3 regions of the Aromatoleum bremense genome follow, and region 2 is predicted to be linked to each of the others. Evidence: predicted binding sites of a transcription regulator. Region 2 holds the regulator's gene; each other region holds the start of a gene.

Region 1 (10,265 bases), 970 kb from region 2:
GCGGGTGTCGGAGAGGATGCGCGCACCGAGGTAGTGTTCATAGGCGGGATGTTCCGGAACCGCGCCGGTGTAGATCTGCTCGAGCAGCGCGATCTCGTCCGCCACGCCGTAGCCTTTCAGGATGGTGCTGCGGTTCTCGCGCAGTTCGTAGATCAGGCGCGAGAGCTGTTCGAGCTGGATCGCGTCTTCAGGCTCAAAGTCGTCGTAGAAATTCGCCATGGTCACATACCCTGGTCATGGAGCACGCCGCCGTCCAGTATTGCCATGGCAGGCGTGACGTCGGCAAATGCGAGGACCTTGCCGCCATGCTCTGTGGCGAATTTCTGCGCGTCCCCTTCGAGCGCGAACGAAGCGATCGTCGGCCCCATCGAACCGTGACGCGAGCTGCCGTGGACGTACCAAGCGGCTTTCGCGTCGATCCAGTGGTCGCGCGGTTCGGCCCAGTCAGCCTTGCCCATGTCCTGGACAAACAGTGCGCGCACCTGCCTCACCTGCTCCGGCTTGAAGTAGATCGCGAACATTTCCACCGTGTCGCAGAAGAAATCGGGTTCAGTGCGGTCGGCGTAGTGAATCTGCGCTTTCGGTCCCGGGTAGTCGGCGAGCAACATGCCGTCGAGCGTGCAGGAGGTGCTGCGGTCGATCTCGACCGGGACGAGCGGAGCAGGCCCATTGGTTTTCCCGCACGCGGCGAGCAGGGTCGCGGCAAAACAGACAACGAGCAGGTGGCGTACGAGTGAGCTGCGTAGCGGATTGGCGTGCGGGCGTCTTTGCGCGTTCATTTGCGAAATCTCCAGGTGGCGACAGCGAGCGGTGTCACGATCCATGCCAGCATCACCAGGCCGAGCAGCCAGGGCTCTGCGAGCGTGCGGGGGAAAACGGTGGCGAGTCCGTACAGCGTGCGGACGTCGTCGAGCGTGAAGATGTTGAGGATGCGGAACACATCGGCGGGGTTGAGCAGCAGTAGGTACGGGAAAATCTCGCCGCCGTAGCTGCCGCCCGTGACGACCAGGGCGCCGAGCAGCAGCAAGTCGAACACCAGCACGAAGAAGAACCAGGCCGCGATCGCGAGGCCGGAGGCGCGGGTACGGTCGGCAGCGAACACCGACAGCATTACCGCGATGCTCAGAAAAGCCATTCCGAGCAGCACCGAGCTCGCCATGAAGCCGAAATAATGGAACAGCGCGGGGAGGTCGAGTTGCGCCGACAGCACGACGGCAACGAGGCCGAAGCCGGCAATCGTCGAAAAAGCGAGCGCCGCCGCGAGGCCGAGATATTTGCCGAGCAGCAGCTCGAAGCGAGTGATCGGCATCGACAGCAGCAGGTCGAGCGAACCGCGCTCGCGCTCGCCGACGATCGCATCGAAGCCGAGCACTAGCGCGATCAGCGGGATCAGGTAGATCACGAGGCTCACGAGACTCGCGATCGTCACGCCGATCGAACGAAACCCGACCGCGCCCTGCTGCGCGCCGCCGAAATACGCGATCACCAGCGCGAACACCGTGAATACGAGTGCCACCGCGAGCACCCAGCGGTTGCGGATGCGGTCCCAGAATTCCTTGCCGGCGATCGTGCCGACCTGTCGCAGTTCCATGGGCCTAATCCGAAAAACCGAAGAACACGTCTTCGAGCGACGGCTCGTGGACGTGAAGGTCGAGCACCTTGTCGCCGAGCGACGCGAGTGCCTGCAGCACGAGCATCTTCGCGTCGCGCCGGCATTGCACGGCGACGTGATCCTCGCGCGCTTCGACCGCGGTGACCGGCAGATGCCCCAGCACCGTGCGGACGCGCTCGAAATCGGCCCGCGGCAGCCGCACGTGAAACCACAGCGGCAGGTCCATCTTCTCGCGCAGTGCCTGCACCGTGCCGATCGCTTGCACCTTGCCGGCCGCCATGATCGCCAGCCGATCGACCCGCTCCTGGATCTCGGCGAGGATGTGCGAGGTCAGGATCATCGTCACGCCGTCGGCCTTGAGGCCGCGCAGGATCAGGTAGAACTCGCGGATCGCTTCGGGATCGAGGCCGTTGGTCGGCTCGTCGAGGAACAGGAGCTGCGGGTGGCCGAGCAGGGCCTGCGCGAAGCCGAGCCGCTGGCGCATGCCTTTCGAGTATTCCCGGACGCGCCGCCTGGCCGCGTGCATGAGGCCGACGCGCTCGAGGACCGGCGCGCACGCGCTCGCCGGCACGCGCTTGAGGCGGGCGAAGAACTGCAGCGTCTCGAGGCCGGTGAGGTTGTCGTACAGCACGACGTTTTCCGGCAGATAACCGATCTTGCGCCGCACGGCGCGAAAGCCGCCGCCGCTCACCGGCGCGCCGTCGATGCGGATGTCGCCGGAGGTCAGGGGGACCAGTCCGAGCATCATCTTGAACAGCGTGCTCTTGCCCGCGCCATTGTGCCCGATCAGCCCGAACAGCTCGCCGCGGCCGACGTCGAGGTCGACGCCGTCAACGGCATGAACCGCACCGTAATGCCTGGTCGCGCCACGCACCGCGACGATCGCGGCCGGGCCGGCGCTGCTGCGCTCAGCGCGCGGCGGGGTAGTGCTTGTCACGCCATTTGCTCCAGTTCTCGTGTTCTGGCCGCATGCGCGGCTTCGGGTCGACGATGCTCGGGGCGCGCAGCAGCGGGAACTGCTGGCCGACGAGACGCAACGTCTGAACCGCGGGGCTGGCGAGCAGAAGTTTCATCATCGGGTGCTGCCAGGACAGGCGATCGACCATGTCGTTGGCCTCGTACGGCACGTCGCCGTGGCCGTCGCCATTGCGGTCCCAGCCAAGATAATTGCTCCAGTAATTGCCGTCCTTGACGCCCCACAATTCGTCGCGCGCCGCGACGTAGCGGACCTGCTCGCGATTCGTGATGAAATCGTTGCCCTCGACCTGGTTGTGCTTCGAGCCAGCCCACAGGTGCGTGCCGACGACGTTGTCGACGACGAGGTTGTTTCGCAGCACATTGAATTCGGCGTCGTAGATGAAGAAACCACGCTGATTGCCGGCGACGATGTTGCCTTCGACGACCGAGTCCTGCAGCGTGCGCAGCATGATACCGTGGTCGGAATTGCCCCACGCGCGGTTGTTCCGGACGATCTGCCGGCGCGCCATCATCAGCGCGAGTCCGCCGCGGTTGTGATAGGACTCGTTGTCCTCCCAGCGGTTGTCGTTCGAATTCATGTAATGCGTCCCGTAGCGGACGTCGTGGATGCGATTGCCGACGAATTCCGCATGGTGGGAGACGTCGACATAGATGCCGTCGCGGACGAAGCTGACGTGGTTGTTGCGGATTCTCGCCCCGGTCGTGTTGTAGAGCTGGATGCCGTTGCCGCGGCTCGCGGACCGGTAATCGCGCTTGCCGGTGATCACGTTCCCCTCGATCACGACGTCCTTGACGCCCTCGATCCACACTCCGAACAGGTTGTACGTGAGGTCGCAGTTACGCACCACCGCGCGCTCGGCGCCCGCTTTCATATAGATGCCCGCGTTCTGTTCGCCCAGTTTGTCCCCGGAGTTCGACAGGATGAGGCCTTCGATCGTCACGTCCGGTGCGGTGATGCGGATGACGTCCCCGACCCCGCCCGCGTCGAGCGTGGGGCGGTCGATGCCGCGCAGCGTGAGCGGCTTGTCGATCCGCAGTCCGCCTGGGTAATGGCCGCGGGCGAGGGTGATCGTGTCGCCCGCGGCAGCGCGGTCGATTGCCGGCTGCACCGGTTCTCCCGGCATGAGTTTCCAGGTTGCCGCATGCGCCGAGCCGCCGAGGAACAGCGCGAGCAGTGCCAGCCGCGCCGCGGCGCGGGCTCCGAAAAGCAGCTTCATTGCACTCTTGGCCGGCTCACAGCACAGGCAGGCCGAGCGACTTCAGCGCAATGAAGAGAGCCGCGCCGATCAGGAGGTTCTTGAAACCGACGTAGCAGATCATGTCCATCGTGTTCGCGACACGATAGCGCCGCCCCCACCACGGCCCTTCCTTGACGTACGGCTTCGAGCCGAGGCGCACGACGACTTCGAACACGCTCCAGCCGAACCACCAGCCGATGACCGCACCGGCGTGAAGCTGGCCCATCGCCGCGAGCACCCAGACGAGGCTGGCGGCAACGGCAAGGGCCAGGCCGGCGGCCTGGACTGCGCGCTGCTGCTGGAAACCGGCGCGGCTCCACGGCCAGAGGTGATCCCATATTTCTGCGGCAAGGTGGCCGATCACGCCTTCATGGTCCGCGTAAGGCGGCTTGGCGGGATCGGTGGGCATTGTCGGATTAACCATTTCGGACTCTCCACATCTTGCAGCGATCAGGCCGCTTGCGCCTTGTCGGCGGACACCGGCTTGATCGGAATATAGTAACCGTCGGTGCCGATCGGGGTCAGCGGCAAGCCGGCCTTGGTACGGCGCTTGCGTTCCTGCGACAGCGGCGGACACGCATGGCAATCCGTATAGAGCACCATGCAATCGAGGCAGTGCAGGCATTCGCGGTGATCGATGCGTCCATTCGCGTCGATCGCCAGCGAGCCGCAGCCCACCGCGCAGGCCTTGCAGCCGCTGCATTCCTGCTTGCGGTCGAGGCCGAACCAGCGGAACGTCGACGGCATCGCGAGCGATGCGCCGAGCGGGCACAGGTACTTGCAGAAGGGGCGCTCGGTGAAAATCGACAGGCCGAGCAGGCCGGCCGCGAAGAGCGTATAGGGCCAGCTGCGGTTGAACATTCCGACAAGGAAGGTCGTCTTGAACGGTTCGATTTCGGCGAGCTTCTCGGCGAGCCCCATCGAGAAGAAGGACACGGCGAGCAGGCTGAAAAACACTCCGTACTTCACCCACTTCAGACGGTCATGCCACTTCCGCGACAGGTGGAACTGGAAGCGCTTGAGCCCCACCGCGCCGCCGACCTTGTACAGCAATTCCGACAGCGAACCGAACGGGCACAGCCAGCCACAGAACAGCCCGCGTCCCCACATGAACACCGTCACGATGATGAAGATCCAGAACAGGAAGATGAACGGATCGGTGAGGAACAATTCCCACGTCCATTGGAACAGCAGGGCGTGGAACCATGTCAGCACCTGCGTGATCGACGGTTGCGCGAGCAGGCCGAATCCGACAAAGCCGATGCTGATGAGCCAGGCGCTGTACTTGAAGATGTTGACCGGCCACTTGTTGTTGCGGCTGGCACGACGGGTGAGGCGGTCGCGGAACCCGTAGAGCGTGCCGACGGCGACCAGCAGCGCCGCAAACAGGCCGATTTCGATGGCGCGCGCCTTCCACACGCGGACCCACGGCGCATCGGGCTTGATGACTTCGGGGCGGCCGCCTTCGAGGTAGATTTCCGGCAGCCAGTATTCGGAGTCGAAGTTCACAAAGCTGCGCGTGCCGGTCGCACGGTCGACGCGGTTGCCGAGGAACACGAATTTCCACGGGTAGGCTGCGGAGAAAGCTTTCGAGCGGATGATGAAAATCGACGACTCGTTGAATGCCGGTGCGCCGGCCGCTTCGAGACCGTAAAGATTGACCGCGTCGAGGTCGCGGAACGTGAAGGAGTCCGCGCCCTGGCGGACCTGGACGCGATCGTAGATGCCGCCCCGGACGAAACCCGAGCCCTTGAAGGATTCGATCCCCCCGGCACGAATCACGAACAGTGCGTGCTCGCCTTCCTTCAGGCGGCTCATCAGGCTGCGCCACGGGCCGTCGCCGAGAACGGCGCGGCCGACGTCCGGCTGATTGAGGTACCCGAACCAGAGATCGATGAACGGCTTGCCGCCGCGCGGCAGTCCGACCTGTTCCGGAGTCACGACGAGGCGTTGGACGCTGCCTTCATTCACCAGCTTCGTCCAGTCGGGCTTGACGCCGGTTTGGACGAACTTCGCCGGTTCGCGCACCGTCGGCTTGAGGATGCCGACCTGGCGGGCGACGTTCGTCCCGGAGGTCATCATCACCTGGTTCTGGGCGATCACGGTGACCGTCGCGCCGGAGATCGCGTCGAGGCCGATGAGGTTCTCCTCTGGACGGGACTGGCCGATCTCGATGTTGTCGCCGACGAACTTGCCGAGGTATTGCTGGTTGAAGCCGATCAGTGCCGATTCCGGAATCCCGAGCAGGAGGATCGGTTCGGAATGCTTCAGCACCTTCACGCCGGTAAAGCGACCCGCGGTGTCCATGCCAATCAGCGTGACGACCGGTTTGCCGGAGTACGCGGGGGTATCGGTGATGTCGGTCGACAGCATCACGTAGCCGATCTTGCGCTTCTGGCCGTTTTCTTCAGCGTAACCCTCGACGTACGGCGGCTGTCCCTTGCGTTCCGAGAAGGACGTCGCGCCCGGCAACACTTCCGCACAGGGCACGTAGTCGCACATCTTGGGCGAAGTGCCGAGTTCGTCCGGAAGGTTCGCCTCATACGCGTCGGCGAGGGCGACGGATGCAGGCAGGACCAGGGCGAGGGACAGCAGGATGCTACGAAATACAGCGGGGAATTTCATGATGCTTACCGTTTGGAGGGGTTTAGGGCGCAGTGTAAAAAACCCTATTCCCTGTGTAATTGTTCCTGGTCAATTAATAAATTAACGACTGCTGAAATACCAGGAAAAACAACGCTCGTTCGGGGGTCTCGAGCACCAGCGCGCTTCCGGTTCAGACGTGTGGGAGTATTGATACTGCCGGAGACGACGAGTCTCCGGCAGGTCATGCAAGATCGGAAAGCTTACGCCTCGACGATCATGCGGCTGCGCATTTCCAGATGCAGCGCGTGACAGAAGTGGGTGCAGTAGCACCAGTACACGCCGGGCTTGTCGGCGATGAACGTGACCGACTTCGTTTCCTGCGGGCTGACGACGAAATTGATGTCGTGCTTCGGGATGGCGAAGCCGTGAGTCAAGTCCTCGACCTTGTCGTGGTTGGTCAGGATGATCGTCACTTCGTCACCCTTCTTGACCCTGAATTCGCGCAGGCTGTAAGCGGGCGCCTGGCTCGTCAGCTTGACCGTGACTTTCTTGCCTTCGCGGAACACGCCGGATTCCTTCGGATCCTTCACCGCGTTCGGGAATTCGTCGAGGGTGTACACCTGGCGCGTCTTGATGATGTCGCGCCGGATGACGATCGAATCGTGTGGTTCGGACGTCACCGAATGGTCGGCGACCAGCATCATCTTGTCGCCGCTGATGTCGATCATCTGTGCCGTTTCCGGATGCAGCGGACCGACCGGCAGGAAGCGGTCCTTGGAGAACTTGTTGTCCGAGATGAAGTACTTGCCGTCCGCCTCTTTGGTCTCGCCCATCGACGTGAAGCCGTGGCCCGGCTGGTAGTGCACATCGATCCGGTCGACGACCGGAGTAGCGGTCTTGTCGCCTTGATACGACTTGATCGCTGCTTCGACGTTCCACTTGACGATCTGGCTGTCAAGGAACAGCGTGGTGTACGCATTGCCCTTGTTGTCGAAACCGGTGTGCAGCGGGCCAAGGCCGATTTCCGGCTCGGCGACGACGCATTCGCGCGCTTCCTTCACGCCGCCCTCAAACCATTTCAGGATCTGCTCATGGGAGATCACGGTCGCTGTCGGAGAAAGCTTGCCCGAGCAGGCGTAGTATTTTCCGTCCGGGCTGATATTGACACCATGCGGGTTCTTCGGAATCGGCACGTAGCAGGTCAGCGCGGTCTTCGGATCGGCGTTCGACGCCCTCAGGCCGTCGACCACGGGGACCTTGGAATCGCCGATGTAGGTGACTTTCCCCGCCTTGACTGCTTCCTCGATGCGCGCGATGTTGAAGAACAGGCACGCATCCCACTCGGCGGCCATCGTTTCTTCGTAGTGGACACCCATTTCGATGTTGTACTGGTTCGTGCAGGCAAGCTTGCCGTCGTACGAACCGGCGACGAGGTCGCAGTTACCGTCGATCAGCACCTGCCAGCGTACTTCCATCGATTCCGCGTCGACGCATGAAAACACCGAACGGTATGCGGCGACGTCGTCGAGGCCGTGCCCGTCGTTCGGCAGCGGAATCGAAAATTCCGTGCCGCAGAAGACGCGCGTGGTGTGGTTGATCGCGGGATCGACCGGGTCGCGCTTGTCAGGGAACGTGCCGTGAAAGCCCTGGACGTTTGGCAACTCGGTGATCTTGTCGCACTCCATCGTGTCAAGACGCACGCGGGCGAGCCGACCGTGGATCTTGTCGTTCACCCAGAGGTATTTGCCGTCATAGGTGCCGTCGGTATACGACGGGTGCACGTGGTGGGTGTCGCCGGTCCGATACTTCACGCTGCCGTCGGGCTTGGTGCCGATGATCGCCTTCGATTCGTTGGTGATGCCCCAGCCGACCATGCAGTCCATGTTGAACACCGGGATGCTTTTCAGCTGGCGCCCGGACGGCAGACCGTAGATGCGCACGTCGCCCGAGTGGCCGCCACTCGAGAATGAATAATAGGTATCGAGCTGACCAGGCGCGACTTCATACTTGCCGACCTCGTGGGCAGGCGCGGCTTCGGCAGGCGCCGCAGCCGCGGGCGCGGCGGACGGCGCCTGCTCCTGTTTGCACGCGGACAGTCCGACCGCTAGCCCGGCCCCGGCAAGACCGGTAAATGCTGCGGTATTGAGGAATTTTCGACGGCCGGGGTCCGGCTGGCCGTCAAGCTTTTGATCCTGGTTTTGATCCTGGCTCATGTGGTCGACTCCGTTCTACAAGATGATCAATATTCGCTGAGGCCTGCTCTCTTGCCGGGAGAGTGGCAGAGCGCACAGTAACATGCTGTTACAACAAACGTCATATTCCTTCGTGCGACGTACTAATGAAGGTGTCTAATGAGTTCCTTGATCGAGGACAAGGACGCCGGTGATGCAGAATTTGCCCGCGCTCGGCAGGGTATGGGTGGGCGTTGCTGCCGCCTGACCGGGCGCGACCCATCGGAATTCACGCTTGTGCAACGGAGACGAAAATCATCACCATGAGCGGTATCCAGAGGACCACGGCGACGCTGTATACCATGTATGTCACGTGCAGCGCCTCGAGATCGCCCCCGATTTGCAGCTCCCTGCGGATATCGCGATAAAGGGTGCGCAGCGCGACGAAATGTGCGAGCAGATGCACCGCGACGAGTGCGGCGAGGCTTGGAATCGCAAGGACGATTGCCGACGCCCAGAGCGGGGACGCAGCGCGCGCGGCGATCAGGTAAGCCTGTCCGGGCGCCGGACGCGGTTTGTCGACGGGAGTCGTGAGACGCAACATTCCGGCGAAGAGGTGGACCGAGGCTATTTCGGCGGCAAAAACCAGCAGCGCAGCCCATTCCCAATTCGACGACGCCGGGTTCACGCGGTAGATCCCGGGGTGATCGCGCATCGCCAAGACGATCATGAAGGGCGGAATCAACGCAAAAGGGAGTACCGCGCGACCGAATATAGTGAGACGTGAAGGGCCTGATGTTTCCAATCGATTCTCCGTCAACTGCGCATCAGCCCTCGGAATCCTGCACGATTCCCTGTTCAACGGCAAAAACCGCGGCCTGCACGCGACTCGTCAGGTTGAGTTTGCGCAGGATGTTCTGTACGTGGATCTTGACGGTACTTTCAGCCAATTCGAGCTGGCGCGCGATTTCCTTGTTGCTTTGCCCGCGCGCAATGAAAGTGAGGATTTCGCGCTCGCGCGGGGACAGCTTGTTGAGTTCCGATGCGACCACCGTCTGGACCGCGGTTTTCGGCGGCAGTTCGCCGCGTACGCCTTTCAGAAGTTTCCCCATCATCTGCGGCGAGATCACGGATTCGCCCGCGGCTGCCTTGTTGATGGCCGCGATCAGCGCGTCGGCCTCGATATTCTTGAGAAGATAGCCGCAGGCTCCCGCGCGCAAGGTTTCGATGAGATCCTCGGCATCTTCCGACACCGTGAGCATCAGGACGTGCGAACCCGGCGACTCTTCCGCCATCATCGCGGCGGCGTCACGCCCCGACAGGCCGGGCATGTGCAGGTCGAGCAGCACGACATCGGGCTTGAGTTGGCCGGCGCGCTTGACCCCCTCCATGCCGTCTCCGGCCTCGCCGACGATTTCGAACTCCGCATGGCGCTGCAGCAGCGACTTGATACCGCTGCGGAAAAGGGCGTGGTCGTCGACCAGGAGAACGCGGATCGGATCAGGCATCGATGAGGCTTTCCTTTTTGGTGCGGGAAAGTTCGACGCGGATTTCGGTGCCTTTGCCGCGTGCGGAACGTATCGAGAATCGCCCGCCGATGCGCAGCGTCCGCTCCCTCATGATTTCGAGCCCGATGTGGGCTTCCTGCGCCGCGGTGCTGCGGTCGGTTTCATCGAAACC
Region 2 (10,265 bases):
AGCAGGCCGATCAGGAAAACTGCGATATAACCGGTTTCAGGCATCAGGTAGCGCCGAATACAAGCGAAAGTGCCGCGGTACCCGCGGCACAGAAAACGCTTCTATTCTAACACTCCCCCGCCAGCCTCCGGCCGTGGTGTGGTCAGATCACCTTGGAATAGCGGGCGCGTTCCCGGTCGGCCCGCAGATACCGATCGAATACCATCGCGATGCCGCGTACCAGCAGACGGCCGGCAGGCATGACGTTGATCCACTTGTCGGTAACCTCGACAAGCCCGGCCTCTTCCATCGCGCGAAGGTCCTGCAATTCATCGGCGAAATATTCGTTGAACTGGATCAGGTGCGCGATTTCGATCGAATCGATCGAAAGTTCGAAATGACACATCAGGGCCTGGATGATCGAACGGCGCAGCAGGTCGTCGGCGGTCAGCTCGATGCCGCGCAGCACCGGCAGTTCGTCGCGATCGAGCGCGTCGTAATATTCATCGAGCGATTTGAAGTTCTGCGAATATACCGGTCCGATCTTGCCGATCGCGGACACCCCGAACGCGAGCAGGTCGCATTCGGCCTGCGTCGAATAGCCCTGGAAGTTCCGGTGCAGCCGGCCCTGGCGCTGTGCAACGGTCAATTCGTCGTCCGGCTTCGCGAAGTGATCCATGCCGATATACACGTAGCCCGCTTCGGTCAGCCGGCGGATCGCAAGTTGCAGGATCTGCAGCTTCGCGTCCGAAGTGGGCATATCGACGACGGTAATGCGCCGTTGCGGCTTGAACAGACCCGGCAGATGCGCATAGCTGTAAAGCGAAATGCGGTCCGGGGACAGCGCAAGGACCTGTTCGAGGGTGCGATTGAAGCTGATGATGTTCTGCTTCGGCAGCCCGTAGATCAGATCCAGGCTGATCGACTTGAAGCCGGTCGCCCGGGCCGAGTCGATGACCAGCTTGGTTTCGTCGAAGCTCTGCACGCGGTTGACTGCGACCTGGACATCCTCGTTGAAGTCCTGGACGCCGACGCTCATGCGGTTGAAACCCAGGTCCGCAAGCAGCTTGACGGTTTCGAAGTCGACCTTGCGCGGGTCCACTTCGATCGAATATTCGCCGTTCGGTACCAGAGTAAAGCGCGAACGGACCGAATCCATCAGCTGGCGCAACTCGTCGTGGGAAAGGAAAGTCGGCGTCCCTCCTCCCAGGTGCAACTGGGTGACCTGATGGCTGCCGCCCAGCGCATCGGCCTGCATCCCGATTTCTTTATCCAGATATTTCAGGTACTTGGCGGAACGAGCATGATCCTTCGTGATGATCTTGTTACACGCGCAGTAGTAGCAAATCGTGTTACAAAATGGGATGTGGAAGTATAATGAAAGAGGTTTGCTCACCCCGCCCACCGCACGCTGGGCAAGCCAGTCCCGGAGGGCGCGGTCATCGAAGGCTTCGACGAAGCGATCGGCGGTCGGATACGACGTATAGCGCGGCCCGTTGATATCGAAGCGGCGGATCAGCTGCGGGTCGAATACAAGATCGTTCTGGCTGGTCATGGTTGTATCGCTCGGGTGCGTTTCGTACGATCGCAAAAAGCAGCGCCGTGGGGGTTGACGTGGATCAACGGACTTCCTTGGCAATCGTAAGTCGGACTTGAACAGAGGGCATTATTATCGTGCAAATGAAGGCCACGGTGCCAATTACGGTAGCCAGTCTGAAAGTCGCGTGTTCCCAGTGCAACCTGGTCGAGCTGTGTCTGCCTTTCGGCATGTCGGAAAACGAGATCGACCGCCTCGACGAACTCGTCGGAGCGCGTCGCAAGATCAAGCGCCAGCATCACCTGTATCGTGCGGGCGACGCTTTCGAGGCGATCTACGCGATCCGGGCGGGTTCGTTCAAGACGGACGTGCTGCTTGAAGACGGACGCGAGCAGGTCACCGGTTTCCAGATGACCGGCGAGATGCTCGGGCTCGACGGCATCAGCACGGAATTGCATTCGTGCAACGCGATCGCGCTCGAGGACAGCGAAGTGTGCGTGATCGCTTACGGCAAGCTCGAAGAGCTGTCGCGCGTCGTCGAAGGTCTGCAGCATCAGTTCCACAAGGTGATGAGCCGCGAGATCGTACGTGACCACGGCGTCATGACGCTGCTCGGTTCGATGCGCGCGGAAGAACGTCTGGCGGCGTTCCTGCTGAACATGTCGCAGCGATTCACTGCGCGCGGCTTCTCTGCGGCGGAATTCCACCTGCGGATGACGCGCGAGGAAATCGGCTCGTACCTGGGACTGAAGCTGGAGACCGTGTCGCGGGCGTTCTCGAAGTTCCAGGAAGAGGGACTGATCGCTGTCCAGCAGAAGCACATCCGCATTCTCAATATCGGCGGCCTGAAAAAGCTGATCCAGCACCCGTCGCCGCGGGCCTGACCGGCATCAGGAACCGCGCGACGGCACGTCCTGCCGCCGTCGCGCGGTCATTGTCGCTGTCAGGGTGGCAATGTCCTGCTCCGTCAACAACTCGCGCGCATAGGGCAGCAGTTCGCCCTCTTCGCGCTCCATGTGGCGCCGGTAACGAGCGGTGAATTGCTCGACCTCTGCGGCCGACAGTTCCGCCGGCTCGCCGCGGGAGATCGGATCGAGCTTTGCCCGGATTGCCGCCCACGCAGCGAACATTTCCTGGTGGTCCGCCAGGATCCAGTCGATCAGCTCGTACAGCGCTTCCCGGCGCCCGCCATCGACTCGCGCGCGCAGGACAGGGAACAGGTCGTCTTCCTCGTCGAGATGGTGATTGACGGCAGCCAGGTCGAAGTAACGCATCACGTTGACCGCCGCCTGTTGTGCCTGCCGGTCGGCGCCATGCTCAGGCAGCCACGCCGCGAGGCGCGACAGCGTCGCGAGCTGCGCCTGCAGACGTCCGTGGCAAGCTTCGAGCATTTCGAGCGGCGTCTCCAGGCCGGGAGCAACGGGTATCAGGGAATCAGCCATCAGAAAGCTCCGGTAAGAACAAGAAAGCCAGCCGCATTCTTCGTCAACGCGACCGACACGATCCATGAAAAGACGAGCAATGCGCAGGCCAGCGCGAAGACGCGTATGCGCATTGTCGGGCCGCCCCGCAGCGCGATGTAACCGAGCACCACGTAGACGACCAGCCCGATCACCTTCGCCGTGACCCACGGAGCAACGAACGGATACTGCGCGCTCAGCATCGCGAGCGTGATCGCGCTGGTGAAAAATAAGGTATCGATCACGTGCGGCAGAACGCGGGTGACGCGATGATCGAGCAGCGGGCTGCGCCGCGTCATCCAGATCCCCTGCAGGAGAAATCCCGACCCGCTCAACACGGCACACAGGACGTGGAGGTGTTTGATCGCCGCGTACACCGCATTTCACCCCGGCCGGCCGTCACTGCGCGGACGCAGATAAACGGGCAGATATCGAGCCCCCCACAGGCCGAACACGGCAACCCAGCCCAGCGCCGCCGCGAGCATCACGCCGCTCGACCACGAGGGCGGCACCAGTTCGCCGGCCACGCGCAACACCACGACAAATTCAAGCCCGAGGAACAGCGACCACGTCAGCTTGTCCGCCACGAGCTTGCCGCCCGAATGTCCCAAGGTCACTCTCGACACCATGCCCAGCAGCACCGAGCCGAAGAATCCGACGCCCAGCGCGTGCAGCGGCGCGAGGCCGAGCCACGCCTGGCCAAACAGCGCAGCGACGCCCTGCAGCGTCGAGAGCAGGAAAGCGATCCCGAGCCACGCGAAACCGATGTGCAGCATCCCCAACAGCGGCACGCACAACGCCGGGACCAGGCGCCATTGCACCGACAGCCAGAGGGCAGTCGCCGCCGCCGGCGCATCGACGATCCAGGTCATCGCGCCGAATCCCGCCATCGCCAGCGCCCCGTGGATGACGCTCGCCCCCAGCACGATGCCGAGCGCCCAGCGCGGGCGGACAACCACGTAATCCTTGACGATGTTGCTGGAAAAAAATGGAATCATGCGGTGACAGACCGTAAAGAACACCGGCAGCAGGCACCACCACACTCCGAGGCCGATGGCCACACGCCCCCAGACGCCGTCACCGGTGATCGCGAAAACGAACCAGGCGAGCACTCCGAAGGCACCTGCCGCGAGCGCCGTGGTCACCAGTCGGGCGTGCAGCGAATCGGGATTGTCGTTGAATGCCACACCCCACAGCACCCGCAGAACGCCGCCCCACCCGGCCAGCACCAGCAGCAGGCCGACCGCGAGCAGGCCGGGAATCCACAATCCGATGATTGCGACCGCCCACCCGGCGACGAGCAGACGCCACGGTGGCAGCCAGACTGTCACGGGCACGTCCTGCGCGCCCTGCCAGCGGGGCATCGCGGTGAGGAGAAAACCGAACATGAACAACGGGAACACACCGGCGAGGACCAGTAACGCGTGCATCCAGCCCGGCGGAAGCGTCCACGCCAGCGGCGCCACCGCACCAACGCGGCTCACGAGCTCGAATGCCCACAACACGAAGGCCACGAGCAACATCACACCACCGGAAAAGAACATCGCCCGGTGCGGCGCTGCGAAAAGAATCGGCGGCGCGGACGCGGCCTTGGTTTGAGTCTGCATGGTGCTGCGTTCCTTCAGTGAATTCCTATCCGGGCCGTTACTGCCGGGAATTCCGGGGCCAAGGGTCCGACACGGTAGAATGCCCAGTTGTTTCCGCTGGAGGCCAAGATGCCCAACCCCACTGCCGACATCCCCACCCTGCTGCGTCAGATTTCGTTCTTCAGCGAACTTTCCGCCGACGGCATCGACCGGGTTGCCCGCTACACCCGGGAACGCACGCTGGAAAAAGGTGAAGTCCTGTTCCAGCGCGGCGACCCGGTCCATGGTTTCTTTTTCGTCGTTTCCGGGCAGGTGAAACTCGCGGTTTCGTCGGCCCAGGGCAACGAGAAGGTGGTCGAGATCCTCAGCCCGATGCACAGCTTCGGTGAAGCGGTGATGTTCCTGAACCGCCCATATCCCGTTTTTGCCGAAGGACTCGTGGCCACCCGCCTCCTGCACATCGGGCAAGCCGTCGTCTCGGATCTGATCGACCAGGACTCCAGTTTTGCACGCAAATTGCTGGCGGGCATGGCCATCCGGTTGCACAGCATGATCCAGGACGTCGAAATCTATTCGTTACGCTCGAGCACCCAGCGGGTGATCGGTTATCTGCTGCAGCAGGTCGAGCAGGACGGCGCCACCGGCGCTCGCGACATCCAGCTGCCGACCAGCAAGCAGGTCATTGCCTCGCGTCTGAACCTGACCCCCGAAACGCTTTCGCGAATTTTCCACGACCTCGTGAATGCAGGACTGATCACCGTCCACGGCAAACACATCGCACTGCACGATCCGGTCGGCCTCGCCCAATACCAAGGCTGATCGCAAGAGCTGGTGGGCTGGCAGGCCCGAAGCATTCTCCCCAGCGCCCGGAGTGCTCACCTTGACTCGGGTCAATTGCATAAAGAAGCCGGCGAAGAGGTCGTGGCAACCGAAAAACCGCGGGACGAATCCTGCTCAACGCTCCAGGACATAGATTCCGGGCGCGTCCGCGAGCCGGGGATATGCATCCGATGCGGCCGCCCGCGCATCGACCAGCTCTCCGCACCGCGGCGTGAGCCAGTTCATCCAGTCGGTCCACCAGCTACCGGCCTCTTCCGCGGCTTTCGCGTACCACGCTTCCGCGGCGTCGGACCGGTGCGCATCGGCGACACGGTACTTGCGCTTCGGCGGAGTCACGGGGGGATTGACGATGCCGAGGATGTGCCCCGAACTCGACAACACATAGCGCTTCGGTCCGGTGACGAAGTTGTTCACGCGATAGGCCTCGTGCCACGGCGCGATGTGGTCGTCCTCGGCGGCGACGGCGTACAGCGGCTGCGTGATGCGGGCGAGATCGATGGGCTCGCCCGCAATGGCCAGCGCATCCGGCTCGATCAGCCGGTTGTGCAGGTAGAGTTCGCGCAAATACCAGGAGTGCATCGCGCACGGCATCCGCGTCGTATCCATGTTCCAGTACAGCACGTCGAACGGCGGCGGCGCCTCGCCATACAGCCAGCCGTGGACAGCGTAGTGCCAGATGAGACTGTTGGAACGCAGCAGGCGAAAAGCGGAAGCCATCTCCTTGCCGTCCAGAAACCCCTTGCGCTCCATGCTGGCGGTCAGGTAGCGAATGCTTCCCTCATCGATGAAAACTTCGATGTCGCCGGGTTTGCGAAAATCCACGAGCGTCGTCAGCAACGTCCAGTCCGCCACCGGGACGTCTTCCGGCTGGAAACGCCGATTGGCCCACGCCATGTACATCGACAGCGCTGTCCCGCCGATGCAGTAGCCCACGGCATGCACCCGCGCGGCGCCGGTAAAGCGCCGGGCCGTCTCGACAATCGCGTGCACGCCGTCCTGCAGATAACGGTCGAACCCCACGTCGCGCATCCCCGCGTCCGGGTTCTTCCAGCTCGTGATGAACACATCCAGCCCCTGGTCCAGGAGGAAGCGGACCATGCTTTTCCTCGGCACCAGATCGAGGATGTAGAACTTGTTGATCCAGGGGGTGACGATCACCACCGGCTCGGCATGCACTTTGGCCCGGGTCGGCGCGTAATGAATGATTTCCAGCAGATCGTTGCGGAAGATGACCGCGCCGGGCGTCGCTGCGAGGTTCCTGCCGACCTCGAAATCGTGCGGGTCGGTCATGCGCACGTCCCCCGCCTGCAGATCGCCGAGAAAAATGCCGTGTCCGCGCAAGAGGCTCGCGCCGCGGGTCTGCATGGCCTTGCGCATCGCGACGGGGTTCGTCCAATAGAAGTTCGTCGGCGCAACCGCATTGATCCACTGGCGCCACCAGAATGCAGCCCTGCGACTTTCCTTGCCGGACATTCCGGGAGTGTTGTACAGCATGTCCTGCATGTGGTGGGTAACTGCCAAATACCACTCCTTGACCAGATCCCAGGACGCCACGTCCGTCCATACCGGGTCGGCAAAGCGTTCGTCGTCGGCATTCGGGCTGATCGGATCAGGATTCGCCAGCCCCACGGCGCGGCGCCACGAGTGCTCCTGCAGACGCCAAAGATCGGAGGACAGGCTGGCGATCCTTTCCGCAAGTTCCTGCGGATGCGCAAACCAGGCGAGTTGCGCATGCACGATCGGCGCCGCCATGCCGAGGGGATCGACGGTCCCTTCTACGTGTTCATGGATCTCGCGCAGCGTCCGCCGCACTGCCTGCGGCGGCGTGAGCGGACTGGAGGGCTTTCCGTTTCTCGCTGTATTCACGATCATCATCCCGTCGTCTTGTGGAGAGCGAATCGCCGGATACTGCAATCCCCCGGCCGAAAGGGTCCTGCTCAATCGAGCGGGTAGACCTGCCCCGCTGCAGGAATCGTAATCCCGGGCCAGTGCAGCCGCGAGGCGAGCGCACCGGCAAACGCCGACGCGGCTTCCTGCTCGCCGTGAACAACGAACGTCCGGCGCGGCGCCTCTTCGATGTGCTCGAGCCACTCGAGCAGCCCCGGCTGGTCTGCATGGGCCGAGAGTCCTCCGATGGTATGAACCTGCGCACGCACTGCAATGCGTTCGCCGAACAGCGTGATCGTGCGTGCCCCGTCGACCAGTCGGCGACCCAGCGTCCCTGCCGCCTGAAAGCCGCAGATCACGATACTGCACTCGCTGCGGCCGACGTTGTACTTGAGGTGATGACGAATACGTCCGGCTTCGCACATGCCGCTTGCCGAGATGATGACCAGCCCCGAGGGCTGCGCATTCAACGCGATCGAGTCCTCGACGTGCTGCACGAAGCGCACGCTGATCCTGTGCGGATGGGCACGAATCCAGGCGAGCAGGGAGCGGGTTTCCTCATCCCACAGCTCATCGTACTGCAGGGTCAACTGCGTCACGGCCGATGCCATCGGCGAATCGACGACGACCTCGAGGCGCGGAATCTTCCCCGCCCTGACAAGATCGGCAAGAACAAAGATCACCTCCTGAGTCCGCCCTACGGCAAAGGCGGGAATGATCACGTTGCCCCGTCTTTGCTCCAGGGTGTCGCGCAGGACATGGACGAGTTCCGCCTCGGTAGCCTCGATCGGCCGATGGGCACGATTACCATACGTCGACTCGATGCACAGATAATCCGCTCTCGAGATCTTCACCGGATCCCGCAGCACCGGTCGCATCGGTCGCCCCAGGTCGCCGCTGAAAACCAGCCTGCGCGACGTCCCGCCCGTTTCGATATCGATTTCGATGATCGCCGAACCCAGGATGTGGCCTGCCTCGCGGAACCGGCAGCGCACGGCGGAGTGCGGAACGATCTCTTCGTCGTAGGCAACCTTGTGCAGGCTCGCGAGGCTCTCGAGCGCCTGGTTGACGGTATATAGCGGCGCGGCCGACCAGCCGTGCCGCACGTTCTTTCGGCGGTTGTTGCGGACCGCCCACTCCGCCTCCTTCTCCTGTATGTGCGCCGAATCGAGAAGCATCACGCCGAGAAGGTCGACAGTGGCGGCAGTGGCATAGATTTTTCCCCGGTAACCGAGCGAAACCAGCCGCGGCACAAGCCCCGAATGATCGAGGTGAGCGTGGGTCAAGATAACGAAATCGACTTCGCGGAGGTCGAAGTCGAGCGCCTGCAGGTTCTTTCGCGTCGCATCGCGGCCGCCCTGGAACATGCCGCAATCCACGAGGAACATGCCACCCTCGTGGCGCACCCTCGCGCACGATCCGGTAACCTCGCCGGCGGCGCCGAAAAATGTCAGGTCCATAACACCTCCCGCAATGCGGATAGCTTGTTCTCATATTCCTTCATGCTGGTTGACCTGTGTCAATCGTCCGCCGCTGCCCGCAGCGCGCCATCGCGTCCGACGTGGCTATAATCAACCGTCCATTCAAAAACCGAGGGAGCAGCGCGATGTTCAAGCACATTCTCGTCCCCACCGACGGCTCGCCGCTGTCGGAAAGCACTGTTGCACGGGCAGTTTTGTTCGCCAAGGACGCCGGCGCGCGGATCACCTTCTTTTATGCGCAGCCCGATTTTCCGATGCCGATCTATGGCGAAGGCGCACTGATCGATCCGACCACGCCGGAGCAGTTCGCGAAATCGGCCGAAGAGGAAGCGAGGAAGATCCTCGGCAAGGCCAAAGCGCTGGCAGATAGCGAAGGTGTCGCCGCCGACACCGATACGATCGTGAACGAAGTGCCGTACGAAGCAGTCATCGACGCCGCCAAGCGGCACGGCTGCGACCTGATTTTCATGGCTTCACATGGTCGCCGCGGGATTGCCGGCCTGCTGCTGGGTAGCGAGACGCAGAAAGTGCTTACCCACAGCAATATTCCCGTACTGGTGTATCGCTGAGATTGACGACCGGCATGCGAGGCCTGCGGGGCGGGTCTCGCTGCAGTGAGCTAGGGCTGCGGCCGGTTGAGCTCTTCCGGGCTGCGCTGGAGAAACAGCGTCGCCAGGCTGGAGGCAGCACAGACGATCCAGAAACCGAAAAACCCGATCGAATAAGTGGCCATCAGCGAATATTCGACGGGTTCCCCAAGAAAATACAGAGTATTGGGATCGACAACCGTGAAGAAGACCGCCTCGGCAATGCCCGCGACAAGAAACGAAGGCCACAGGACCTGGATCCATTTCAGCAATTGACACCCCCTTCACCAGTCAGTTACGCATCCGCGGGGACTATCCGGACCTCCGCACCCGTCGGCACGAGGATGGTTTCACTGAGTCGCCACGTCTGCGCCTCGTCCTCGAGCTGAATCAGCCAGCGACCCGTCGATAGCGGTGCGACAGCACCGGCGAACGCCCCGTCGCGCCCCTTCAGCAGGAGCTTCTGATCCTGCCCCGCGCGCGTCGGATGCGCGATCGTCAGTACCACCGTCGGGGGCAAGGCGATTCCCTGCGCGGCGCTCAGCCGAACGCTGACCTCCTCCGCGCGAACCCGGAAATCGGCGACGAGGCCCATTTCGCGCGCGCGGATCGAACGCCCGATGGTTTTTTCGATTGTCTTGCCCTGCTGGTAGTAATCGTCCACCACCAGGCCATCCCAGCTGGTGATCGCCAGCCACAAGGTCACTGCGCCCGCAATGACGGCAGTCGCCGGGATTGCGATCAGGAACCACGGCCAGCCCTGCTGGTACCACGGCTGGATGTCTTTCGTCAGGGCTACTGTGCGCATTCGATCGATCCTGTCTTAGCGAGGCAAATGGAAGGTCGTGTCTTCGCGCACCGACACGGACGGATCACCGCCCATGCCGACGTCGAAGACGATTTTGTGC
Region 3 (10,265 bases), 1.5 Mb from region 2:
CCTTCGACTGCACCGGCACGCCGAGCACGGGCAGCGTCGTCTTCGCCGCGACCATGCCGGGCAGGTGTGCCGCGCCGCCTGCGCCGGCGATGATCGCCTTGAGGCCGCGTTCGCGCGCGCTGTCGGCATAGACGAACATCAGGTCGGGCGTGCGGTGGGCGGACACCACGCGGGCCTCGTACGGCACGTCGAATTCGGCGAGCATCTTCGCCGCCGCCTGCATCGTCGGCCAGTCGGAACTCGAGCCCATGATGATCCCGACGAGGGGTTTGTCGCTCATCGTCTCAACCTTTGCTGCGCGCGACGCGCTCGGCCGACTCGACGGTGTTCGCGAGCAGCATCGTGATCGTCATCGGGCCGACGCCGCCCGGCACCGGCGTGATCAGCGACGCGACCTCCTTTGCCGACTCGAAGTCGACGTCGCCGCACAGCTTGCCGGCATCCGGGCCTTCGGTCAGCCGGTTGATGCCGACGTCGATGACGACGGCGCCCGGCTTGATCATGTCGCCGGTGACGAAGCGCGGCTTGCCGATCGCGGCGACGAGGATGTCGGCGCGGCGGGTGTGGAACGCCAGGTCGCGCGTCTTCGAGTGGGTGACGGTGACGGTCGCGCCGGCGTTGGTCAGCAGCATCGCCATCGGCTTGCCGACGATGTTCGAGCGGCCGATGACGACTGCCTCGGCGCCCTGCACCGGCACGTCCCCGGCTTCGAGCATCTTCATGACGCCGTGCGGTGTGCAGGGCAGGAACGCTTCCTGGCCCTGCGACAGGCGGCCGACGTTCTCGGCGTGGAAACCGTCGACGTCCTTTTCGACGCGGATCGCCTCGAGGACTTCGGCTTCATTGAACTGCTTCGGCAACGGCAGCTGCACGAGGATGCCATGCACGGCCGGGTCGGCGTTGAGGTCGGCGATCTTCGCCATGACTTCGGCAGCATCGACATCGGCGGCGAAATCGAAGCGCAGCGAACGGATGCCCGCTTTCTCGCACGCGGCAACCTTGTTGCGGACATACACTGCCGACGCGGGATTCGCGCCGACCAGGAGCACCGCGAGACACGGCTGCACGCCCCGGGCGGCAAGCGCAGCGGCGCGCTCGGCGAGTTCGCCGCGGACGCGTGCGGAAAGGGCGTTGCCGTCAAGAATGCGAGCGGTCATCGTCGTTATCCCAAAAACCGGCGATTTTATCGCACGATCAGGGGCTTGTGCGCGTGCGACGCTCACGCGGCGAGCGTTTCTCCCGCTACCGCCCGCCGGCCGGCCTCGAACGCCTCGCGATTGACGTCGACGAGCTTCGGTTTGCGGCTGCCGAAGCGCGCCAGCACCGCGTCGCGCAACACTTCCGCCGGGAACGGCAGCCAGTCCGAACTCGCACCGAGCATCACGGTATTGCCGAGCCGGATGTTGCCGAGCTGCACCGCGAGCGCCGTCGCGTCGAAGTCGTGCACCCGCAGGCCGAGTTCGCACATCTGCGCGACCGGTTGCTCGGGATAGTCGAACAGCCCGATATTGACGACCGGCGGCACGATGCGTCCGCTGTTGACGAGCGCCACCCCGCCGGGGCGCAGCATGTGACCCCAGCGCAGCGCTTCGGCCGACTCGAAGCCGATCAGCATGTCGGCCTCGCCGGGAAGAATCTGCGGCGACAGCACTTCGGGGCCGAAGCGCAGGTGCGACGTGACGACGCCGCCGCGCTGGCTCATGCCGGCGACTTCGGTTTTCTTGACGTCGAAACCGAGCGAGATCGCCGCTTCGGCGAGGATTTCGGTCGCCGTCATGACGCCCTGCCCGCCGACGCCGCACACGAGAATGTTGGTGACTTTCGACATGTCGCTCATTTCCTGACGAACTGCATCGGCTGCAGCGGTTGCACGGGCTCGGCGTGGATGATCGCCTCGGGCGCGCACGGCTGCACGCATAGACCGCAGCCGGTGCAGGCCGAGGTGTCGATGCGCACGAACGACAGGTCGACTTCCTTGCCGGACGCCTTGACCTCCTTGTCGCGACGGATCACGTGGATCGCCGGGCAGCCGACATCGACGCAATTGCCGCAGCCGGTGCAGCGATCCTCCTTCACCAGGTACGGCTTCGTCGGCACGTAATGGTCGATCAGCACGCACGGGCGATCGGTGATGATGACCGACGGCTCCTCGATCTTCGTCTCTTCGCGCAGCGCCTTGAACAGCACCGGCAGCTGGTAGGGATCGAGGACGCGGATGCGCTCCTTCTTCACGCCGAGCGCCTCGCACAGCTTGGCGAAATCGACGCGCGTGGTTTCCTCGCCGTGGAGGTCGCGCCCGCTGCCGGGGTTGTCCTGCCCGCCGGTCATGCCGACGGCGCGGTTGTCGAGCAGCAGCACCGTGACGTTGCCGCGGTTCCACGTGATGTCGAGCAGGCCCTGCATGCCCATGTGCATGAAGGTCGAGTCGCCGATCACTGCGACGACCTTCTTGTTCGCGTCGACCTTGCCGCGGCCCTTGTCCATGCCGAGCGCGGTGCCCATCGACGCACCCATCGAGATGCAGGAATCGAGCGCGTTCCACGGATGGCCGGCGCCGAGCGTGTAGCAGCCGATGTCGCCGGCGATCATCACGTTGCGCATCTGCGACAGCGTGTAATAGACGCCGAGATGCGGACACGCGACGCACATCGTCGGCGGACGCGGGAACACTTGCTGCGGCACGACGTGCTCGGGCTCGGCGACGACTTCGCCGCGCAACCGGGCGACGCCGAGGTGCAGCGCGTCGGGCGCGAGTTCGCCGGTACGCGGCAGCACATCCTTGCCGTGGCATGCGATGCCGGCGGCCTTGAGCTCGGTTTCGAGCAGCGGCTCGGTCTCCTCGACGACCAGCAGGCTATCAACGGTGGCGGCGAATTCTCGCAGGCTTTCAATCGGCGGCGGACAGGAGAGACCCAGCTTGAACACCGGCGCGTCGGGGAAAGCCTCGCGCACGTGCATGAACGCCGGGCCGGACGTGACGAAGCCGATGCGCCGGTCGCTGCCGTCGACGCGGAAGTTCAACGGTGAATTCTCGGCCTCCGCGCGCACCGCGGCTTCACGTTCGAACATCAGCGGCAGACGCGGCTTCGCGTTGCCCGGCACCATCACCCAGCGGCGCGGGTCCTTCGTGAAGCCACCGGGCTCGACCGCCTCGCGCTCGCCGGCGACGACGACACCCTTGACGTGGCAGATGCGCGTGGTCAGGCGCAGGATCACCGGCGTGCGGAAGCGCTCGGACAGCGCGAACGCCGCACGCGTCATCGCATAGGCCTCCTGCGAGTCGGCCGGCTCGAGCACCGGCAGATGCGCGAAGCGTCCCCAGTAGCGCGAGTCCTGCTCGTTCTGCGACGACGACATGCCGACGTCGTCGGCGACGGCGATCACGAGCCCGCCCTCGGTGCCGGTCACGGTCATCGTCATCAGCGCGTCGGACGCCACATTCAGGCCGACGTGCTTCATCGCGCAGAACGCGCGCGCGCCGACCATCGACGCACCGAGCGCGACTTCGAGCGCGACCTTCTCATTGACCGACCATTCGGTGTACAGGTCGGGGTACTTCGCCAGCACCTCGAGAATTTCGGTCGACGGGGTGCCGGGATAGGCGGCCGCAACACGCGTGCCGGCCTCCCACACTGCACGCGCCACCGCTTCGTTACCGGACAGGAAAAGCCGGGCCGCTGCCGGCACGGGCTGGGACGCAGACATCGGATCGACCCCGGGGATTGTGGAGCGCAAAGCTTACCGATCGGTCGACTTTACTCCGTTGATCCAGATCAAGCGGCGCAACGTTGCCGCGGCCGGACACGAAAAACTCAGCCGATGCGGAATCCGGTCGTCAGCTGCTCCAGCGCTTCGGCGCTGTGCCTGAGTCGCGCCGTCGACTCGTTGCTGCCGCGGATCTCGGCGCTGCTGCGCTCGGCGACCTCGGCGACTTCCTGCATGTTCGTCGCGACGCTGTTGCTCGCCGACGACAACTCCTTCATCGATGACACCACTTCCTCCAGGCGCACCAGCGTGTCCCGTGCACCCTCGCGAATCTCGTGCAGCGCGTCAGCGGCCTGTTTGGACAGGCGCGCGCCCGAATCAACCTTCGATACGATCTGCTCGATGCTGGCAACCGCACTTTCGGTTTCCGCCTGCACCGAGACGATGACCTGCGAGATCTGCGTCGTCGCTGCGCCGGTGCGCTCGGCGAGCTTGCGCACCTCGTCGGCGACGACCGCGAAGCCGCGTCCCTGTTCGCCGGCCCGCGCGGCCTCGATCGCGGCGTTCAGGGCGAGCAGGTTCGTCTGGTCGGAAATCTCGCGGATCACGTTGGCGATCTTGCCGATTTCACCGGAGCGGTCGCGCAGCACCTGGATCTGCGCCGCAGCGCTGGTGACGGTGGCGGAGATCTGGGCGATGCCATCCGACGCGTCGCGCGCAAGCCCTTCGCCGCGCAGCGCGACTTCCACCGTGCGCTGCGAGTTGCCGCACACCTCTTCGGCGTTCTCCGACACATGCGCGATGCTCACCGCCATCTGCTCGATCGCCGCCGCAGTGCCGCCCGCGACTTCCGACTGGCGCATCGACGCTTCGTGGATCGAGCGCCCGGTGTCGGCCGCTTCGCGCACCGCCGCCGTCACGTCGCGGGCGTTGTCGCGCACCCGCCGGATCACCTCGGCAAGGCGCGACTGCATCTGCTCCATCGCATACGTGATGCTGCGCGTATCGCCCGCCGCGACCTTGACGTGCGAAGTCAGGTCGCGCTCGGCGATCTGCCCGGCCACCTGCTGCAGGTCCGACGGCTCGCCGCCGAGCTGGCGCAGGATTCCGCGCCCGATGCGCCACGACAGCAGGATCACCAGCAGCGCCGCAAGGGCGCCAAGGGCGAAGGTGTAGCGCGTGTGCTGCCAGAAGGTCTCATCGACATCGTTGACATACACGCCGCTGCCAATCATCCAGCCCCACGGCGCGAACCCCTGCACGTAGGTGACCTTCGGCTGCGGATCGCTCCTGCCCGCCTTCTGCCATACGTAGTCGACGTAACCGGCGCCGGATTTTTTCACGACTTCGACGAACTCGACGGACATGCGCTTTCCGTTCGGATCGGCAAACTCCCGCTGGTCCATGCCATCGAGCTCGGGCTTGACCGGATGCATCAGCATGCGCGGATGCATGTCGAGGATGATGAAATACTCCCCGTCGCCGTAACGCATGTTCTTCACGACGGCCATCGCCGCGGCCTGTGCCTCGTCGCGGGTCATCTCGCCGGCAAGCTCGCGCCGCTGGAAATGCTCGAGCACGCCGTGCGCCGACTCGACCGCGTGCCGGGTGCTGCTCTTGCGTTCGTCGAGCATCACCTGGCCAAGAGAGCTGAGCGACTGCCACATGACCACGGCGAACAGCCCGAACGCGATCAGGACGATGAGACGCAGGCGAGTGCCCACTTTCAGACGAAAAAAACTTGGCACGAAACACCCCGGGGGAAATATTGAAGCGGAAACCGATGGGGTTCTTATCGGACTGGCGCAGCGAAACTTTAGGCGGCGCCGCCCGCGCCGGCCTGCCGGCGGCTTCCCGGGAGTGAAACCGCTCAGGGCGCCGCGTCCGGCTCGGCGGAAATGACGTGCCGGACCAGTTTGGCGAGCGAGTGGGCGCCCATCTTCTCCATCACCCTTGCGCGATGCACTTCGACGGTCTTGATGCTGATGCCGAGGACGTCGGCGATCTGCTTGTTGAGCTTGCCGGCGATGATCAGGTCGAGCACTTCGCGTTCGCGCTGGGTCAGGCTGCCGAGCCGGCGCGCAGTGTCGGCTTCGAGCCGGCGCTTGCCGCGGCTTTCCTGTTCGGCGGCGAGACACCGTTCGATCAGCCCGAGCATGTCGCGGTCGCCGAACGGCTTCTCGATGAAATCGACCGCGCCTTTCTTGACCGCCGACACCGCCATCGGCACGTCGCCGTGCCCGGTGATGAAGATCACCGGCAGCGTCGAACGCTGTCGGCGCAGCTCCTCGAACAGTTCGAAACCGCTCATGCCCGGCATGCGCACGTCGAGCACCAGGCAGCCGGTCATCGCCGGCTGGTATGCGCCGAGAAATTGCTCCGCCGATTCGAATGCGATCGCGTGGTAACCGCTCGATTCGAGCAGCCACACGAGTGAATCGCGCAGTGCCTCGTCGTCATCGACGATGTAGATGTTCTGGTCAGGCACGCCGGACGACTCGCTCACTGGCAACCTCCGTAGGCAGCGTAAAGGAGAAGATGGTACCGCCATCCGGGTTCGAGTCGACCACCAGGCGTCCATCGTGGAACTCGATGATCGAACGGCAGATGTTCAGCCCCATCCCCATGCCTTCGGCCTTGGTCGTGTAAAACGGCGTGAAGAGGCGTGCACGGTCGTCCTCGCCGATGCCGTGGCCGCGGTCGATGACCGACACTTCGACGGCGCTCGGTCCGAGCGCGCGCGCGCGCACGACCAGCACGCGTTCGTCGCGCGGCAGCTCGGCCATCGAATCGATGCCGTTCTTGACCAGGTTCAGCACCACCTGCTCGATCATGATGCGGTCGGCGAACACCGCCGGCAGTCCGGCCGCGACGTCCGCGACGATGCGCGAGCTCATCCGTTTGGCGTCGATCTCGGCGAACCCGACCGCGTCATCGAGCACTTCGGAAATCTGCACCGCGCTGCGACGCGGCTCGCTCTTCTTCACGAACTCGCGCACGCGGCGGATGATCTTGCCGGCCCGCTCGGCCTGGAAGCTCGCCTTCTGCATCGCCGCCAGCAGGTCTTCGCCGCGGACATTCCCCGACTGGATGCGCGTCACGCAGCCCATGCAATAGTTCGCGATCGCCGCCAGCGGCTGGTTGAGTTCGTGCGCGAGTGTCGACGCCATCTCGCCCATCGTGATCAGGCGCGACGTGCGCTGCAGGCGCTCGGCCTGCTGGCGCGAGATCTCGGCGGTCTGCTTGCGCTCGGTGATGTCGGTGGCGATCCCCATGCGCACCACGCGGCCGTCGACCCAGCGGGTCGCGCGCTCGCGCACGTGGTACCAGCGCCCCGACAGCGGATGCTGCAGTTCGCCGTCGAACAGCTCGCGCGGCACGTCGGCCGGCTTGAGGGCGCGTGGATCGAGCCGGTAGTCGCCGCGCTCGGGCTGCGGCACCGCGACGCCACGCACCGTCCGCCCGACGGCGTCGAAACCGTGGATGTTCTTGAATGCGCGGTTCGCGAACAGGATTTCGTCGGTGCCCGCGTCGGCGACGAACACCGCCGCTTCGAGCCCGTCGAGCACCGCCTCGAAGCGCTCGTGTGCGGCTTCGAGCGCCGCGCGGATGCGCTTCGGCTCGGTGATGTCGGTCACCGAGGCCATCCAGCCAGTCTGCGTGCCGCTGTTGTCGATCAGCGGCGACAGGTAGAAGCGCGCGTCGAGGCGTTCGCCGTTCTTGCGCCGGATGCGCATCTCGAAGCCCGCCCGCGGCGCCTGCCCGAGCAGCGTGAGGTCGAGGTTGTCGCTGCACAGCTGCAGGTCTTCGGGCGGCCAGTACGGAAACGGCCGCGACGCGCCGATGAGCTCGTCGGGCTCGAAACCGACCAGGCGGCAAAACGCGGGGTTCACATAGATGATGCGCCCGTTGAGATCGATCGCCCGCATCCCGGTGACGACCGACTCCTCCATCGCCTTGCGGAACGACGACTCGGCGCGCAGCGCATCTTCGCCCGCCTTGCGGCCGGTGATGTCGTGCGCGACGGCATAGACGAGCTTCTCCTCGCGCACCGGGTTGATGCTCCACGCCAGCCACTTGAAGCTGCCGTCGATGCAGCGGCAACGGTTCTCCAGGCTCACCGGCTCGCCGCCCGCGAGCCGGCGCATCTGCTCGACGGTATCCGAGACGTCGTCGGGGTGCACCAGATCGAGCAGCGGGTGGCCGGGCAGGTCGTCCGGCGCGTAGCCCAGAATCCGCTCGAACGCGGGGTTCGCGCGGCGGAACACGCCATCGAGGCCGACGATGCACAGCAGGTCGAGCGACAGGTTGAAGAGGCGGTCGCGCTCCTTCTCGACCTGTACGCGACGCTGCACGTGGGTGCGCAGCAGCCACAGGCTCCACAGCACGATCACCGACAGGCCGAGGATCATCGCCGTCGGCAAGGCCTGGGGCAGCCGGCTGCCGGTGCGGAATGCGGTGGCCCGCAACGTCAGCCCGTTGCCCGGCGGATCGAGCGGGATCTGGTATGACACACTCTCGTCGAGATCGCGCACGCCCGAATTGACCGCGAGGCTCTCGCCCTTGTCGCTGATCAGCGCGAGCCGGTATTTCTCGGCGAACCAGCTCGGCACGAGGTGGCGCACCATGCGGTCGATCGAATACACGCCGACCACCGCACCGAGGAATTCGCGCCCGCGCCGCACCGGGACATAGACTTCGAGCACCACCTTGTCACGCGGATTTGCGTAGGGCGCGCCGTAGCTCGGTCGCGAAAGTTCGCGCGCGCGGTAGAACGCCTGCGTCTGCAGGCCGGACAACCCATCGCCGACGAGCCAGTCGGTGGTGTCGAACGGCGCCGACCAGCGCACTGCCTCCTCCGGGCCGACCCACACGATGTTCACCAGTTCGCCATTGTTCGCGATGTGCTGGTTCGCGCGCACCTGGAAGCCGTCCATGCCGAGCGCGTCGGCGGCCAGGTCGCGCGCGAGCTGCCCGAGAAACTCCTCGGTGCCCTGCATGTGCAGGCGCATCGTCTGCTCCGCCCACTGAACGTCGCGCGCCACCGCGTTGCGCTCGCTCTCGGCTTCGCGCGTCTGCAGCAGCCACACCAGCGCGAGCATCGTCAGCGCGAACACGCCCACGGCCACGTACGGCGCGGTCCAGTACCAGCGGGCCCGCGTGAAACGGGGCGAATCGATGTCGTTCATGAAGGCGAAGGCCAGGGCAGGCGGCAGTTCCGGAATAAAGCGCACGGCAGCGAAAGCGTCGCCCGTTGGCTCGAGAGCATTCTTGCCGCGGCGCGTCATCGGCGACATCGGGTCTTTCCCCTACCGTTCGAGCGGATTCAGGAGGCCCGCGCCCGGGACGGCGCGATCCGGCGCTGCGGGTTTTCGCCAATTCTTGCCCAGCCGCATGCCGCGTAAATTGCGCCTTCGACGACAACCCTGGCGGACTTTCGCGTGCCACGCCTGATCCTTGCCCTATTGTGCCTGCTCGCCCTGTCGGTCCACGCCGCGCCACCGCTGCGGATCGGCGTGTCCGGCCCCTTCACGGGCGGCTCGAGCCCGATGGGCATCTCGATGCGCGAAGGGATCCGCATCGCCGCGGCTGAAATCAACGCCGGCGGTGGCGTCCTCGGCCGGCCGATCGAACTCGTCGAACGCGACGACGAGGCACGCAACGAACGCGGCGCCCAGGTCGTCCAGGAGCTCATCGAGAAGGAGCACGTCGTCGCCGGCCTCGGCATCGTCAACACCGGCGTCGCGCTCGCGAGCCAGCGCGCGTACCAGCACGCACGCATCCCGGTGATCACGTCGGTGGCGACCGGCTCGGTCATCACGAAGCAGTTCGTGCCGCCGCAATATCCGGACAACTTCGTCTTCCGCATCTCGGCGAATGACACCCTGCAGGCGGCGATGATCGTCATGGAGGCGATCGACCGGCGCGGCCTGAAGCGGGTGTCGATCTTCCACGACGCGACCAATTACGGCCAGCTCGGCCGCGAGGACCTCGAGCGGGCGCTCGCCGCACGCGGCGTCCATCCGGTCACGGTCGAACGCTTCCAGATCCGCGAATCCGACATGACGACGCAGCTGCGCCGCGCACGCGAGGCCGGCGCCGAAGCGATCCTCACGTACGGCATCGGCCCCGAACTCGCGCAGATCGCCAACGGCATGGCGCGGATGAACTGGCGCGTGCCGCTGATCGGCAGCTGGACGCTGGCGATGTCGAATTTCATCGACAACGCCGGGCCGAACGCCGAGGGCGCGCGGATGCCGCAGACCTTCATCGCCGAGCCGACGACGCCGCGGCGCCGCGCGTTCCTCGGCGCCTGGAAAAAATCCAGCGGCAGCGAGCGCATCCCGGTGCCGCCAGCCGCCGCGCAAGGGTATGATTCCCTCCTATTGCTCGCCGCCGCAATCCGGCAGGCAGGCAGCACGGAAGGCGACCGGATACGCGAGGCGCTAGAAGAACTGCGCGAGAAGGTCGAGGGAGTCATCATGACTTATCACCAGCCCTTCTCGAAGGACAACCACGAGACCATCACCAGCGTTCATGACATATTCATGGGCGAGGTG

Evidence for each region. Region 2 encodes FNR, which switches genes on or off when oxygen is low (the NO sensors DNR and NnrR bind a similar motif). Its sites were predicted from a motif close to TTGANCTAGNTCAA; they were not measured.
Region 1: pbN1_RS18665 (NosR/NirI family protein) is a predicted target of FNR. The motif match lies at 6,513-6,526, and genes of this name have one in related genera.
Region 3: pbN1_RS15760 (thiamine pyrophosphate-dependent enzyme) is a predicted target of FNR. The motif match lies at 3,764-3,777, and genes of this name have one in related genera.

Annotation. Positions count from the first base shown of each region.
Region 1 is NZ_CP059467.1:3,938,505-3,948,769, forward strand. It holds gene pbN1_RS18635 (hypothetical protein) at 1-219, opposite strand, end outside; gene pbN1_RS18640 (nitrous oxide reductase accessory protein NosL) at 222-779, opposite strand; gene pbN1_RS18645 (ABC transporter permease) at 776-1,591, opposite strand; gene pbN1_RS18650 (ABC transporter ATP-binding protein) at 1,596-2,495, opposite strand; gene pbN1_RS18655 (nitrous oxide reductase family maturation protein NosD) at 2,521-3,807, opposite strand; gene pbN1_RS18660 (transcription regulator) at 3,824-4,252, opposite strand; gene pbN1_RS18665 (NosR/NirI family protein) at 4,279-6,453, opposite strand; gene nosZ (TAT-dependent nitrous-oxide reductase) at 6,675-8,627, opposite strand; gene pbN1_RS18675 (hypothetical protein) at 8,875-9,315, opposite strand; gene pbN1_RS18680 (response regulator) at 9,413-10,093, opposite strand; gene pbN1_RS18685 (type IV pili methyl-accepting chemotaxis transducer N-terminal domain-containing protein) at 10,086-10,265, opposite strand, start outside.
Region 2 is NZ_CP059467.1:530,797-541,061, forward strand. It holds gene pbN1_RS02385 (sulfite exporter TauE/SafE family protein) at 1-44, opposite strand, end outside; gene hemN (oxygen-independent coproporphyrinogen III oxidase) at 143-1,534, opposite strand; gene fnr (fumarate/nitrate reduction transcriptional regulator Fnr) at 1,660-2,400, shown strand; gene pbN1_RS02400 (hemerythrin domain-containing protein) at 2,407-2,958, opposite strand; gene pbN1_RS02405 (SirB2 family protein) at 2,958-3,353, opposite strand; gene pbN1_RS02410 (NnrS family protein) at 3,360-4,583, opposite strand; gene pbN1_RS02415 (Crp/Fnr family transcriptional regulator) at 4,692-5,381, shown strand; gene pbN1_RS02420 (PHA/PHB synthase family protein) at 5,517-7,154, opposite strand; gene pbN1_RS02425 (MBL fold metallo-hydrolase RNA specificity domain-containing protein) at 7,340-8,749, opposite strand; gene pbN1_RS02430 (universal stress protein) at 8,896-9,339, shown strand; gene pbN1_RS02435 (hypothetical protein) at 9,390-9,629, opposite strand; gene pbN1_RS02440 (FixH family protein) at 9,653-10,165, opposite strand; gene ccoG (cytochrome c oxidase accessory protein CcoG) at 10,181-10,265, opposite strand, start outside.
Region 3 is NZ_CP059467.1:3,364,794-3,375,058, reverse strand. It holds gene purE (5-(carboxyamino)imidazole ribonucleotide mutase) at 1-280, opposite strand, end outside; gene folD (bifunctional methylenetetrahydrofolate dehydrogenase/methenyltetrahydrofolate cyclohydrolase FolD) at 285-1,157, opposite strand; gene pbN1_RS15765 (indolepyruvate oxidoreductase subunit beta) at 1,220-1,828, opposite strand; gene pbN1_RS15760 (thiamine pyrophosphate-dependent enzyme) at 1,834-3,705, opposite strand; gene pbN1_RS15755 (methyl-accepting chemotaxis protein) at 3,813-5,453, opposite strand; gene pbN1_RS15750 (response regulator transcription factor) at 5,576-6,211, opposite strand; gene pbN1_RS15745 (PAS domain-containing sensor histidine kinase) at 6,186-8,894, opposite strand; gene pbN1_RS15740 (ABC transporter substrate-binding protein) at 9,147-10,265, shown strand, end outside.